DNA from 2 places in the Paenibacillus sp. FSL H3-0329 genome. Region 2 is predicted to be linked to the other one. Evidence: riboswitches for the same ligand, from Rfam matches in the RefSeq annotation. Region 2 holds a riboswitch; the other holds the start of a gene.
The links. A riboswitch is a leader RNA that binds a small molecule or an ion and turns the genes downstream of it on or off. The one in region 2 is predicted to bind preQ1.

Region 1 (5,735 bases), 2.3 Mb from region 2:
TAAGTTGAGTGATGTTTGCTTAGCCATAAAAGCTGAATGAAAGCTGAGTAACCTAGTTTTTACTGAGTGAGTAACTTGGCTTCGGACTCAGGGGACCTTATTTGCGAAAAAAGGGTTATTTTGGAGCGTTTTCGGACATCAGAGGCGCTATTTGAGCGAAATAGGCTGAGTCTGGGTTGATTATGAGGCCATAGCGTCTCTCGAGTCCGAAAAAGCCTTCAAATGGCAGTTTTTCGAGTAATAGCGGCATCTGAGTCCGCAAGCCAGCAGCAAATAGCGTGCTGAGGTCTAAGTGAGAGCTTCGCGCAAGCTAGTGCATGTAGCTGATTCTATTGCTGTAGGTAGCATCCACGGAGGAACTTTGAGTAACTTGCAGTAGGTAGCATCCACGGAGGAACTTAGAGTAATTTGCAGTAGGTAGCATCCACGGAGGAACTTAGAGTAATTTGCAGTAGGTAGCACCACGGATGAACTTTAAGTAATTCGCTGTGAGTAACTTGGCTCCGGACTCAGGGGACCTTATTTGCGAAAAAAGGGTTATTTTGGAGCTTTTTCGGACACCAGAGGCGCTATTTGAACAAAATAGGCTGAGTCTGGGTTGATTATGAGGCCATAGCGTCTCTCGAGTCCGAAAAAGTCTCCAAATGGCAGCTTTTCGAGTAATAGCGGCATCTGAGTCCGCAAGCCAGCAGCAAATGGCGTGCCGAGTCTAAACGAGAGTATCGCGCAAGCCAGCAGCACATGACGCACCGATTCTAAGCGAGAGCTTCGCGCAAGCCTAGCGTATGCCCCCAAGTCTAAGCGAGCCATCGCAAACTAAAAACCCCCGTTCAACACTTTCGTGTGAACGGGGGTTTTAATTTACAAGCGTTAAATCTTAAATTGCTGCACAGCTTCTTGGAGTTTCTTGGCTTGCTCATACAGATGTTTAACAGTTTCTGCATGACCTTCCAGTTCGACGCGCTGCCGCTCTGAGTTAGCAGCGAGTGTGTCCGCACTTTCTTGCGATCTTGATGTAATTTGTGCAGTTTCTTCGACGGAAGCACTGACTTCTTCTGTACTTGCTGAGATTTGCTGTGTAGCCGCAGATACGGATTGGATGCTGTGATTGATGCTTTGGATAAGAATCAGGAGGTGATTAAAGGCATCACCTGCTTCTGCTACTTTGCCGACTCCAGAGGCAACCTCAGAATTCACGTGGTTCATCTCGGTAACGGAGCGACTCATATCTTCTTGAAGCCCAAGTAGGAAGTCACGGATCTGTTCGTTTGCGTTACGGGATTGTTCAGACAGCTTGCGTACTTCTCCCGCAACAACAGCAAAGCCGCGTCCATGCTCTCCTGCGCGTGCAGCTTCAATTGAAGCATTTAGCGACAGCATTTGGATCTGTTTCGTAATTTCAGTAATACTGTGAACGACTTCTCCGATCATTACTGAACGCTCATTCATGATTTGTAACTGATCCAGCGACTGTAGGGAAGCACGTTCAACCTGGCGCATTTGCAGCACAGCGCTTTGAGCAATTTCATTACCGCCACTTGCTTCAGTGGAAGCCTCACTGATTTGCTCCGTGACTTCATTCGCTGCTGAGGCAATACTTTGAATGCCTAAATTGATTTCTTCCATTGCTCTCGAGTTATCTGATGCACTGCTAGCGATAGTCGTACTACCTTTGCCGATTTCTACTACCGATGAGCTGGAGTGTTCCGCCATATCATTGAGAACCTCAACACGTTCTTTTAAAGAGTTGGAATCCGCAACGACAGTATTAGAGGTTACCAGTACATGTCCAATCATTTCTTTCAGGCGTTGGGTCATCGCTTGGAAGCTTACGGACAACTGTGCAACTTCGTCATTTCCTTTAACTGATAATTCTTCGGTGAAATCTCCCTCTGCGAGCCGGGCACTATAAGCTGCCAGTTTTGAGATTGGACGTGTTATACGCACACTCATGAACCATGCACCAGTTAGGCCGATGATCAACGTCAGAAGTGTGATTCCGGCACTTGTCCATAGAATACTGTCTGTTTTTTCTTGAATGAAGCTTACGTCACTGCTTACACCGATAACCATCGTACTTCCGGGAATACCGATATAAGCTGTTTTATGTATACCATGTGCGTCGCTATATGTATCGCTTAGTCCAGTTTTTCCTTTAGAGGCTTGTTGCATTGCAGAGGATACGGTGACACTTTCTGCCCGTTGCAATTTTGCATCGTGATCTGCGGATAGAATCTCAGCTTCTTTTCCCTTCAGATTGACCAGAAAAATGGTTTCCACTCCATGTTGTTTCCTCTTTTCCTGAAAATAGAACTCGAGATTGGTGGCAGACTGATCGTTCTTATTTAGGGTTTGCTGGGCGTGCATTACGTTGAGATTCTTATATACGTCCTGAGCAGCGGCAGTAAGGATTTTGTTAATCTGCGGCATAACATAGCTGTTGAAGATACTGATAGAGATAAAATAGAAGCTGGTGCTTAACAAAAGAGACGTGAGCAACAGAACAACAAATAATAAACGCGTAAATTTGCGACTGATCGAATGCTTGATACGAAACATATCGTTCTCTCCTTTTTTTATGGACGGTGAGGTCATTTCTTTTTGGTCTTCACTAGATACTCCATGCCAACTGCTGGAAATTGGCGACCCGAGATATATTCCATAGTTATGTCATATTTCTACTAAATGGATCGGGAATAAGGTGTTTGATACTATTCTATAGAATTAACCTCTGGATGAATAGTGAAAGTTTTGTCCTATAGAGCATTTTTTTCTGAAAAAAATGAATTATTGCTGACTATTTTAGATAATTGGCGAAAAAAAAGAAATGGAACTACCAATTTCATATAAGAATATTATTTTTATGGATTGTTAAGCGCTATTGTGATAGAGTATTAATGTTTTGTTCCGAAAATTTAATATTGTAAGCCGCGGTTCGTAACCATCCCGCGTAAACAAAACTAGGAGGAATTTCAGTAATATGTTTAATTTGCTGTGGGGAGTTTTATTTGTTATTGTCAATTTTGCTTTTTTTCTACTCTGTTACCGCTTGTTCGGGAAAAGTGGAATGTATGCCTGGGTAGGTATTGCTACTGTAATTGCTAACATTCAGGTAGCTAAGACGATTGCTATGCCATTTGATATTGTGATGACACTCGGAAATACGATGTATGTCACTTTATATATGACCAGCGATTTACTTAATGAGAAGTACGGAAGAGCGGAAGCACGTAAAGCGGTCTGGTTTGGTTTCTTCACCTTGCTTATGACTACTGTCATTATGCAGATGGTATTAGTATTTAAGCCGCAGGAGACCGATATCGCTCAGTCTTCTTTGGAGACGATTTTTGGGCTGATGCCTCGACTAGCTTTGGGTAGTCTTACTGCTTACTTCATTAGTCAGTTCCTAGATGTTCGGTTGTACTCTTGGATTCGTAAATATTACAGCACCTCAAGTCAGCTGTGGATTCGTTCCAACGGTAGTACGATGATTAGCTCCTTTGTGGATACACTTATTTTCTGTACCATTGCGTTTGCGGGCTTGTATGACTGGAATGTATGGCTTGAAATTTTGCTTACGACTTATCTAGCGAAGTTCTTACTAACCGCAGTAAGCACACCTATCTTATATATCGCCCGAACCTTTACTTTTGCTGAAGAGGGTTCACCATCATCCGTTCAAAAGAAGGACTAAACAACAATACAGCCAGCGCGTACCGATCATAATCGATGCGTGCTGGCTGTTTTTTCGTTGTAAGATGGACTTAATCGTTACATGAAAGATGTGTACATAAAAATAATATAAAGCTAAAATAAGCTATCGTAGCAATTCTAGCGGGTTAGTTTAACAGGAGCGCCTGCGATGGCGCTTATCACATATCCTTTAGTTTGGGCTGGACTTGCGGGGCAGTCCGATTGAAGAGAATGTATATAATCGGTAGTCACAGAAATTACGAACAGGTGTGATCAGGATGAATCTAGTAGTTCCTATACTGCGTCATGCAGCACAGCAGCCCGACAGCATTGCCTTAACCCATGACCAAGCAAGTCATACCTATGCCACATTAGTAAAAACGATGCGGAGAATCGCGAATGGCTTACAGCAAAAGGGTCTGAGGCATGACAAAATCGCGATTTTATCTACGAATCGTATTGAATTTGTTGAGGTTTTTTTGGGGGCGATTTATGCGGGCTGTGTTCCCATTCCCTTAGATCCCAAATGGAGTGCTAATGAACTGCAGGTTATTATAGAGCAGTGCCAGCCGACAATGATTTTTGCCGAGCCGGAAGCCGCAAAGAATCTGGTTTTCAAGGATCAAGTAATCCAAACATTGACCTTCTCAAATGAACGAACAGGTTCCTATGATCAGTGGTTGGCTGCCCTGAAGCCGGAGGCTGAGTTGGATGAGACGAATGAATTATTATTTATTGGCTTTACGTCAGGCACAACCGGATTGCCCAAAGGTTATATGCGTACCCATTTATCATGGTTAAAAAGCTTTGAGGTTTCGAATATTGCTTTTGAATTGGACGCTATGAAGGATGTTTTGGCACCAGGTCCATTTGTGCATTCCCTATCCTTATTCGCCGTAATGCAGAGTCTATATGGTGGAGCAACCTTTCATATCACACAAAAATTTAGTGCCACGCAGGTGTTAGAGTTGTGTCAGCAAATTCCGGGCGTGGTGCTGTTCGTCGTACCAACAATGATCGAATCCATGATGCAGCAGGCTGTACCTGGGCAGATACAGATTGATGCGATGATTAGCTCAGGTGCAAAGTGGTCGGAGTTGTCCAAGAAAAGGGGCATGGAAGTGTTTGGTGGAGCGCGGCTTTATGAATCCTACGGTTCTTCAGAAGCGAGCTATATTAGTTATTTGAATGTTCTGACCGAGCATAATCCGACCTCTGTAGGCAAACCTTATCCCGGGGTGCAAATTTCCATTCGTGATGACCAGTTCCGGGAAGTCCCTCCTGGGGAGATTGGGCAGCTATATGTGCGTAGTGATATGATATTTTTAGGCTACCATCAATTGCCGAATGAGACAGCAGCAGCTTTTAGAGAGGGATGGCTTGTTTTAGAAGACTATGTTTATCAGGATGAAGCTGGTTATTTATATATGGCGGGACGTTTGAAGAATAAAATCATATCCGGAGGGCTGAACGTTTATCCGGAAGAAATAGAGAGGGTGCTGGAGTTTCTTCCGGAAATAGATGAAGTGATGGTGCTTGGCGTGCCTGACGATTACTGGGGAGAACAGCTGATAGCCCTCGTGAAGTGGAGCGGAGAACAGCATTTATCTGTCGAAGAAATTAAGAATTATTGCCGCCAGTATTTAGCGAGCTACAAAGCGCCGAAGCAGCTGCTAACCGTGGATGAATTTATCTATACAAGTAGCGGGAAAATTGCCCGGCAAGCGATGAAAGACTATGTGAAAAGAGCGATGATATGATAGAAGCAGTAATTGTCATGGCAAAACGTACACCGGTTGGCAGAATGGGTGGCTTATTAAGTACACTTGAGCCGGAGGCATTACTGGCGCCGCTTATTCAGCATATTGTAGCCGAAACGAACTTGCCTAAAGAACTGATTGATGATGTCATTATTGGGAATGTTGTGGGCCCAGGAGGTAATATTGCCCGGGTAGCTGCGCTTGAAGCGGGGCTGCCTGTTTCGGTTCCGGGTGTCACCGTGGATCGTCAGTGCGGATCTGGGCTAGAGGCAATTAATATAG
Region 2 (5,735 bases):
CTAGACTAATCCTATGATCACTTTCGTATACTTCATAATCATAAAGCGCCTGCTCATTGCATCTCCATTCCCCGTGTAAATGGCTATCGTCCAGCCAGAGCTTTAGTTGATACGTTTGAGCGGTGTTATTTTTCAATTGAAGATCCAAATAGTTATAAGAACAGGTCGCCCCGCTTCCAAAAGGTTGTGTACGTTGTTCATCTGGAAATACATCATAGCTGTGACGATGCCGTTCCATAACGGTAAGTGGTGTGTGCAGTGCCATCCAATAGATCAGATTAGACAACTGGCATAAGCCTCCTCCAACCCCGGAATGAAAACCACCATAATGCAGCACCATACCCTCCAGATACCCTTTTCGTTTAGTGGGCTTACCAATACTTCTCCAGTAGGAAAAAGTCTCCCCCGGCTGCACAACAAGTCCATCCAGCTTCGCAATTGCCAGCCGTAAGTTAGTAATTTTATTGTATTGAAGCAGCATATCTACATTCCGAAGACTTCTTAATAACGGGGTAGCATGAGTCATAGCTGCATAAGATAATGTTTCATCCGTACGCTGCTTCGCTATTTTGCTTCGTCCAGTGTACCATTTCAAATATCTTTTCCAAATAAAATATCGTTTGCCAGCAAACAATCTAAGGCGAGAACGCTGAATAGGCTTCATGGCAGCCTGGGGTGTATTCATCTAGAACTGAACCTCGCTTTCAGCTCGTAACTGGGCGAATCTACCTCCAATTATCGCATTATGATGCTTAACGATCTCCCTACTACTCAGAACCCCATTATCAAAGGTGCTATGAGCATCTGAAACCAGTACACTTTTATATCCCATGCTGTATGCGCGTCTTATTGTCGTATCCAGACAGAATTCACTTTGCATCCCACAGATCACCAGATTCGTGATCCCGAGCTTTTGGAGTTCATCTTGCAATTCCGTTCGGTGAAAAGCATCCCAAGTAGGCTTCTCAACGATAACTTCGCCTTCCTGCGGTGTGATGCGGTGACTGATCTGCCAAGTGGGTGTACCTTTTGTGTACTCCTCATCTTCGGTATGTTGAATATACACAATAGGAGTACCTGCTAATCGAGCTTTTTGCTGAAGGGAGACAATCCTGTCCATCACACCCTCTTCATCGTACAGCTTTAGTTCATAGGAGAACATGGCTTCTTGAACATCGATAATTAATAATGCTGTTGATTGTTCCAAATGAATAACCTCCAAGAGCTTTTTTCAAAATCATACCAGAAACTGGGACAGACTATCTACCTACTAGAAGTTACAAATGTTAAAAATAAAAACCGAGCATCTGTAAGCAGATACCCGGACGATTTCATCAATCTTTTATTTGCCACGCTTATTATGCCAGATCAATGCATGCAGCTGTGGAAGTACACGAACCTTGTTCATATCCGAATCCACGATTACTTTATTAAACAACCACTCCAGCCTTCCCAGAAGTCGAGCAGAAATGTTGCCCTCTTCCGTGACATCATCATTACCAGGCTGCAGAAAGAGCTGCACATTCGGATATCGCTGGTGAACGTTTTTCGCATAATCAAAATCATTATCATCAAACACTACGACCTTCAAGCTATGCGTAGAACGACCCAGTTTCTCCATCTTACTCATGATGTTATCTAACATTTCCCAATTCGTTGTCATTCCTGAGCTTGGGGGTTTAGGGCTGATTGTCAGCACATCCACGTCATTGAACCAATCCTGCCATTTACTCCCCTGAGTTTCTATCGCTGCTTTTATTCCACGCTCATGAAGCAGACTGATGAAGGTACCCATTCCTTCACCAATCAAGGCAGGATTACCGCCTGAAATCGTAACACAGTCGAAATTATCTCCAGCTAACGCCAATAATTCATTTATGATTTCTTCTGCTTCCATCATGCGAACCTTATTCTTAGCCGTACCATCCCAAGTAAAAGCGGAGTCACACCAGCCGCAGCGATAATCGCAGCCATAGGTGCGGACAAACATCGTCTTCACTCCAATTACCGCACCTTCGCCTTGAATAGTTGGACCGAACATTTCAATTACAGGAATCTTACTCACAGTCACAGCCTCCATACAAACGGTAGGATGGCCCTTCATCCGGAACGTCTTCAGCCAGCACCTCTGCCCAAGAGGTTGGAGTCTCCCATAGCTTTACCGAGTATAAAGGCAACCCTGCTTGCTTAAGCTTGTAGGCAATATATGAAGACATATTCTCCACTGTGGTGCGGAAAGACAATAAGGCTACTTTGGAGCCCGTATTCGTTAACGTCTCTAACACAGGTTCATTTCCCATAGCAAGAAAAGCGTGATCTAAACGATCTACAAGGCTTTGTTGTACTGTCATTTTGATATCGCTAAAATCAATGACGAAGCCTTCATCCGAGTGGCCTTCCGCGGCCATAGGTTTGCCCTTAAGCACTACTTCGAGCTTATAAGTATGTCCGTGCAGATTGCTGCATTTCCCTTTGTGTCCCACTAACTGGTGTGCCGCATCGAACGTAAATATTTTGCAGACTGAAACCTCGTTAAGCATTAAGAACCGGCCTCCATTCTCTCCGCCTCATATTGCTCAAGACCACGCTGACGCAATAGACAGGCTGGACAAGTACCGCAGCCACTGCCAATAATACCGTTGTAACAGGTCAGTGTGTGTTCGCGAACATAATCAAAATACCCCAGTTGATCGGCCATTTTCCACGTTTCTTTTTTATCCAGCCACATTAGGGGAGTGTGGATCGCAAACTCATAGTCCATAGATAAGTTCAGCGTAACATTCAATGATTTCACAAAAACATCACGGCAGTCCGGATAACCGCTAAAGTCCGTTTGGCAAACCCCAGTGACGATATGGGAGTACCCCAGTTGTTTAGCTAATATTGCGGCAAAAGATAAAAACAACAAATTCCGTCCATCGACGAAAGTACTTGGAAGCTCATCTCCTTCACCAGCCACGATATCTATATCCTGACGGGTAAGTGCATTGGGTGCCAGCTGATTGAGCAGCCCCAGATCAAGAATATGCTGTTTTACATTAAACTTAGCTGCTATCTCTGTTGCAACTTCGATTTCAGCCGCATGACGTTGATTATAGTTGAAGGTAACTACCTGCACTTCCTCATACTGCTGCAATGCCCAAACCAGGCAAGTGGTGCTATCTTGTCCGCCGCTGAATACGACGAGTGCTTTTTTGTTCATATGAATCTCTCCTTATCACAAGTTGGAATTTAGCGGTTGTCCACTTTTTCTGGATAGAGGTCGTGATTGATTAAGCGGTGTTCCGCCATCGCCTCATACTTCGTACCCGGTCTTCCATAGTTGCAATAAGGATCAATTGAAATGCCTCCGCGCGGAGTGAACTTGCCCCATACCTCAATGTAGCGCGGATCCATCAGTGAGATCAGATCATTCATAATAATGTTGACACAGTCCTCATGAAAGTCACCATGGTTGCGGAAGCTAAACAGATACAGCTTTAATGATTTGGATTCCACCATTTTTTGTTCAGGAATATACGAAATATACAGCGTGGCAAAATCCGGCTGACCCGTTACAGGACACAAGCTAGTGAACTCAGGGCAGTTGAATTTAACAAAATAATCACGTCCGGGATGTTTGTTATCAAACACCTCCAGAATGTCTGGATCATAACCAAACTTGTACTGTGTTCCCTGATTACCAAGCAAAGTAACTTCTTGCATTTCCTCTTTCAATCTTCCTTCTGACACGACAAAAAACCCCTCTCTTTTCCTTCGGCCTTGGCCGGTAATGGAAAGAAGAACGAGATTTCGAAAACTTGGCTCCACTAAGAAGAAACGGAAGCAACGTCCGGATAAAGGACAGCAACCGCTTGTACTGTTTAATATATTCTTAGTTTTTTATAGAGGGAGTTCGCGAACCTCTCCTGCACAACTTTAGTGCAGACTTCTTCTTAAAGCATATTGCGTCTTGAACTATACCATGGGTAGCCCGCTCCTGACAAGTTCTACTCTTTACGTACGTAGAGTTTATGAAGTTCAAAAACAATGCCATTTGATCGTGAATTTCTTTTTAATGACATGAATTATTCATATGATTAATTAAGATGCGGCAAAAAAAAGGATTCAAACCCTAAGAAAAGGGTAACTTATTCATAATAATCTTCGAGCTAAGGGTGGGAGCATTTTATGGAACAAAGTATACAGCAGCTTATGGATTGGCTTAACAATCATTTGAATGAAACAATCGCTATTGAAAAGAAAGAACTTCGTGATTTGGATAAAGTTCACTTCAATTTAGAGTCCGTAGATTTCCGGAGTGCAGACGATGTTATTGATGAATATCTTGGAAGTGCACTGATATTAAGAGGTTTCGGCAGCACACTTAACGCCGATGGTGAACTGGTATCCCTGCCACAATCCACTTATGATTTAGCTGTTGAAGGTCTTCAAATCGTAGACTTAGCCGACCGCAAGGCAGAAATAACTACGGACAGAGCTAATTACACCCTTTCAGTAGATTAAACGAACATGATTATGATAAGCAAAAAGAGCCCACAGCGATTGCGGGCTCTTTTTGCTTATCATTTATTCTTCTCCAATGATCTCCACTTCAGTTTCCAGCTCTACACCGAATTTATCCTTCACAGTCGCTCTTACATGGTGGATTAGCCCGATGTAATCACTGGCTGTTGCATTATCTGCATTCACAATAAATCCCGCATGCTTCTTGGATACCTCAGCACCGCCGATTCTTGTACCCTGTAAGCCGCTCTCTTGAATTAACTGACCTGCAAAACGGCCTGGAGGCCGCTTAAATACACTCCCACAGGATGGATACTCAAGCGGTTGCTTCGATTCACGTAAATAAGTTAGTTCATCCATTTTTGCCTTGATCGTTAAAACATCACCGGAAGTCATAGCAAATTTGGCCTCAAGTACAATGTACTCACCGCTTGCGAACACGCTTTTTCTGTAACCCCATTGCAGCTCATCACCTTGCAGAGTTACCAATTGCCCGTTCTTATTTATAGCTAGTGCACTATGCAGGACATCTTTGATCTCACCGCCATAAGCACCTGCGTTCATATAGAGCGCTCCACCAACTGTTCCTGGAATGCCACAGGCGAACTCAAGACCCGTAAGCTCCTTATCAAGTGCATATCTGGAAACATCAATTATTTTGGCACCACATTGCGCATATAAGAGATTGTCGCGAATCCCCATTTCGGTCAGTCCTGCCGTTTGCAGAACGATCCCACGTACACCTCCATCACGGATAATCACATTGGAGCCATTCCCAAGTACCGTAAGGGTTATCCCATTTTGTTCTGCATATGTAACGATCTTTTGAATTTCATCATAAGTAGCTGGTGCAGCCAAAATATCAGCTTTGCCGCCCATTTTAGTGTACACGTGATCTTTTAAATTCTCATGACTTTTCACTTTTCCTGCAGTCATTAGCTGCTCTAGGTCATCTTGAATTTTGTCAATATTCATGTTTTCATGCTCCTTTAACCATGTATAAATGATGGTCCTTGATCTATTTTAAAGAGTTATTATGAAATTGTAGGCAACCACAACTGTAACAACGAACAGGCTCCCTTGTCAATGACGGGAGCCTGTTCGTTGTATGATTTTAGATGATAATTACACAGCTTTATAGGCAGCAAGCTCGTAAGGAAGACACAGTGGCACACCCGTACGTGGATCCGGAACGATATCCGCTTCAATTCCAAACACTTCCCGCAATA

Region 1: linked by a shared signal. The riboswitch ahead of NSQ66_RS06080 (queuosine precursor transporter) and the one ahead of queF (preQ(1) synthase) in region 2 are both predicted to bind preQ1.

The regions. Positions count from the first base shown of each region.
Region 1 is NZ_CP150150.1:1,380,878-1,386,612, forward strand. Features, by position in the region: gene NSQ66_RS06070 (YnfA family protein) at 1-3, shown strand, start outside; gene NSQ66_RS06075 (methyl-accepting chemotaxis protein) at 871-2,559, opposite strand; PreQ1 riboswitch class I at 2,925-2,970, shown strand; gene NSQ66_RS06080 (queuosine precursor transporter) at 2,981-3,694, shown strand; gene NSQ66_RS06085 (AMP-binding protein) at 3,972-5,453, shown strand; gene NSQ66_RS06090 (thiolase family protein) at 5,450-5,735, shown strand, end outside.
Region 2 is NZ_CP150150.1:3,698,153-3,703,887, forward strand. Features, by position in the region: gene NSQ66_RS16210 (VanW family protein) at 1-685, opposite strand, end outside; gene NSQ66_RS16215 (cysteine hydrolase family protein) at 686-1,207, opposite strand; gene queE (7-carboxy-7-deazaguanine synthase QueE) at 1,343-2,065, opposite strand; gene NSQ66_RS16225 (6-carboxytetrahydropterin synthase) at 2,058-2,540, opposite strand; gene queC (7-cyano-7-deazaguanine synthase QueC) at 2,540-3,202, opposite strand; gene queF (preQ(1) synthase) at 3,232-3,705, opposite strand; PreQ1 riboswitch class I at 3,869-3,912, opposite strand; gene NSQ66_RS16240 (hypothetical protein) at 4,171-4,506, shown strand; gene murB (UDP-N-acetylmuramate dehydrogenase) at 4,570-5,481, opposite strand; gene NSQ66_RS16250 (ABC transporter ATP-binding protein) at 5,632-5,735, opposite strand, start outside.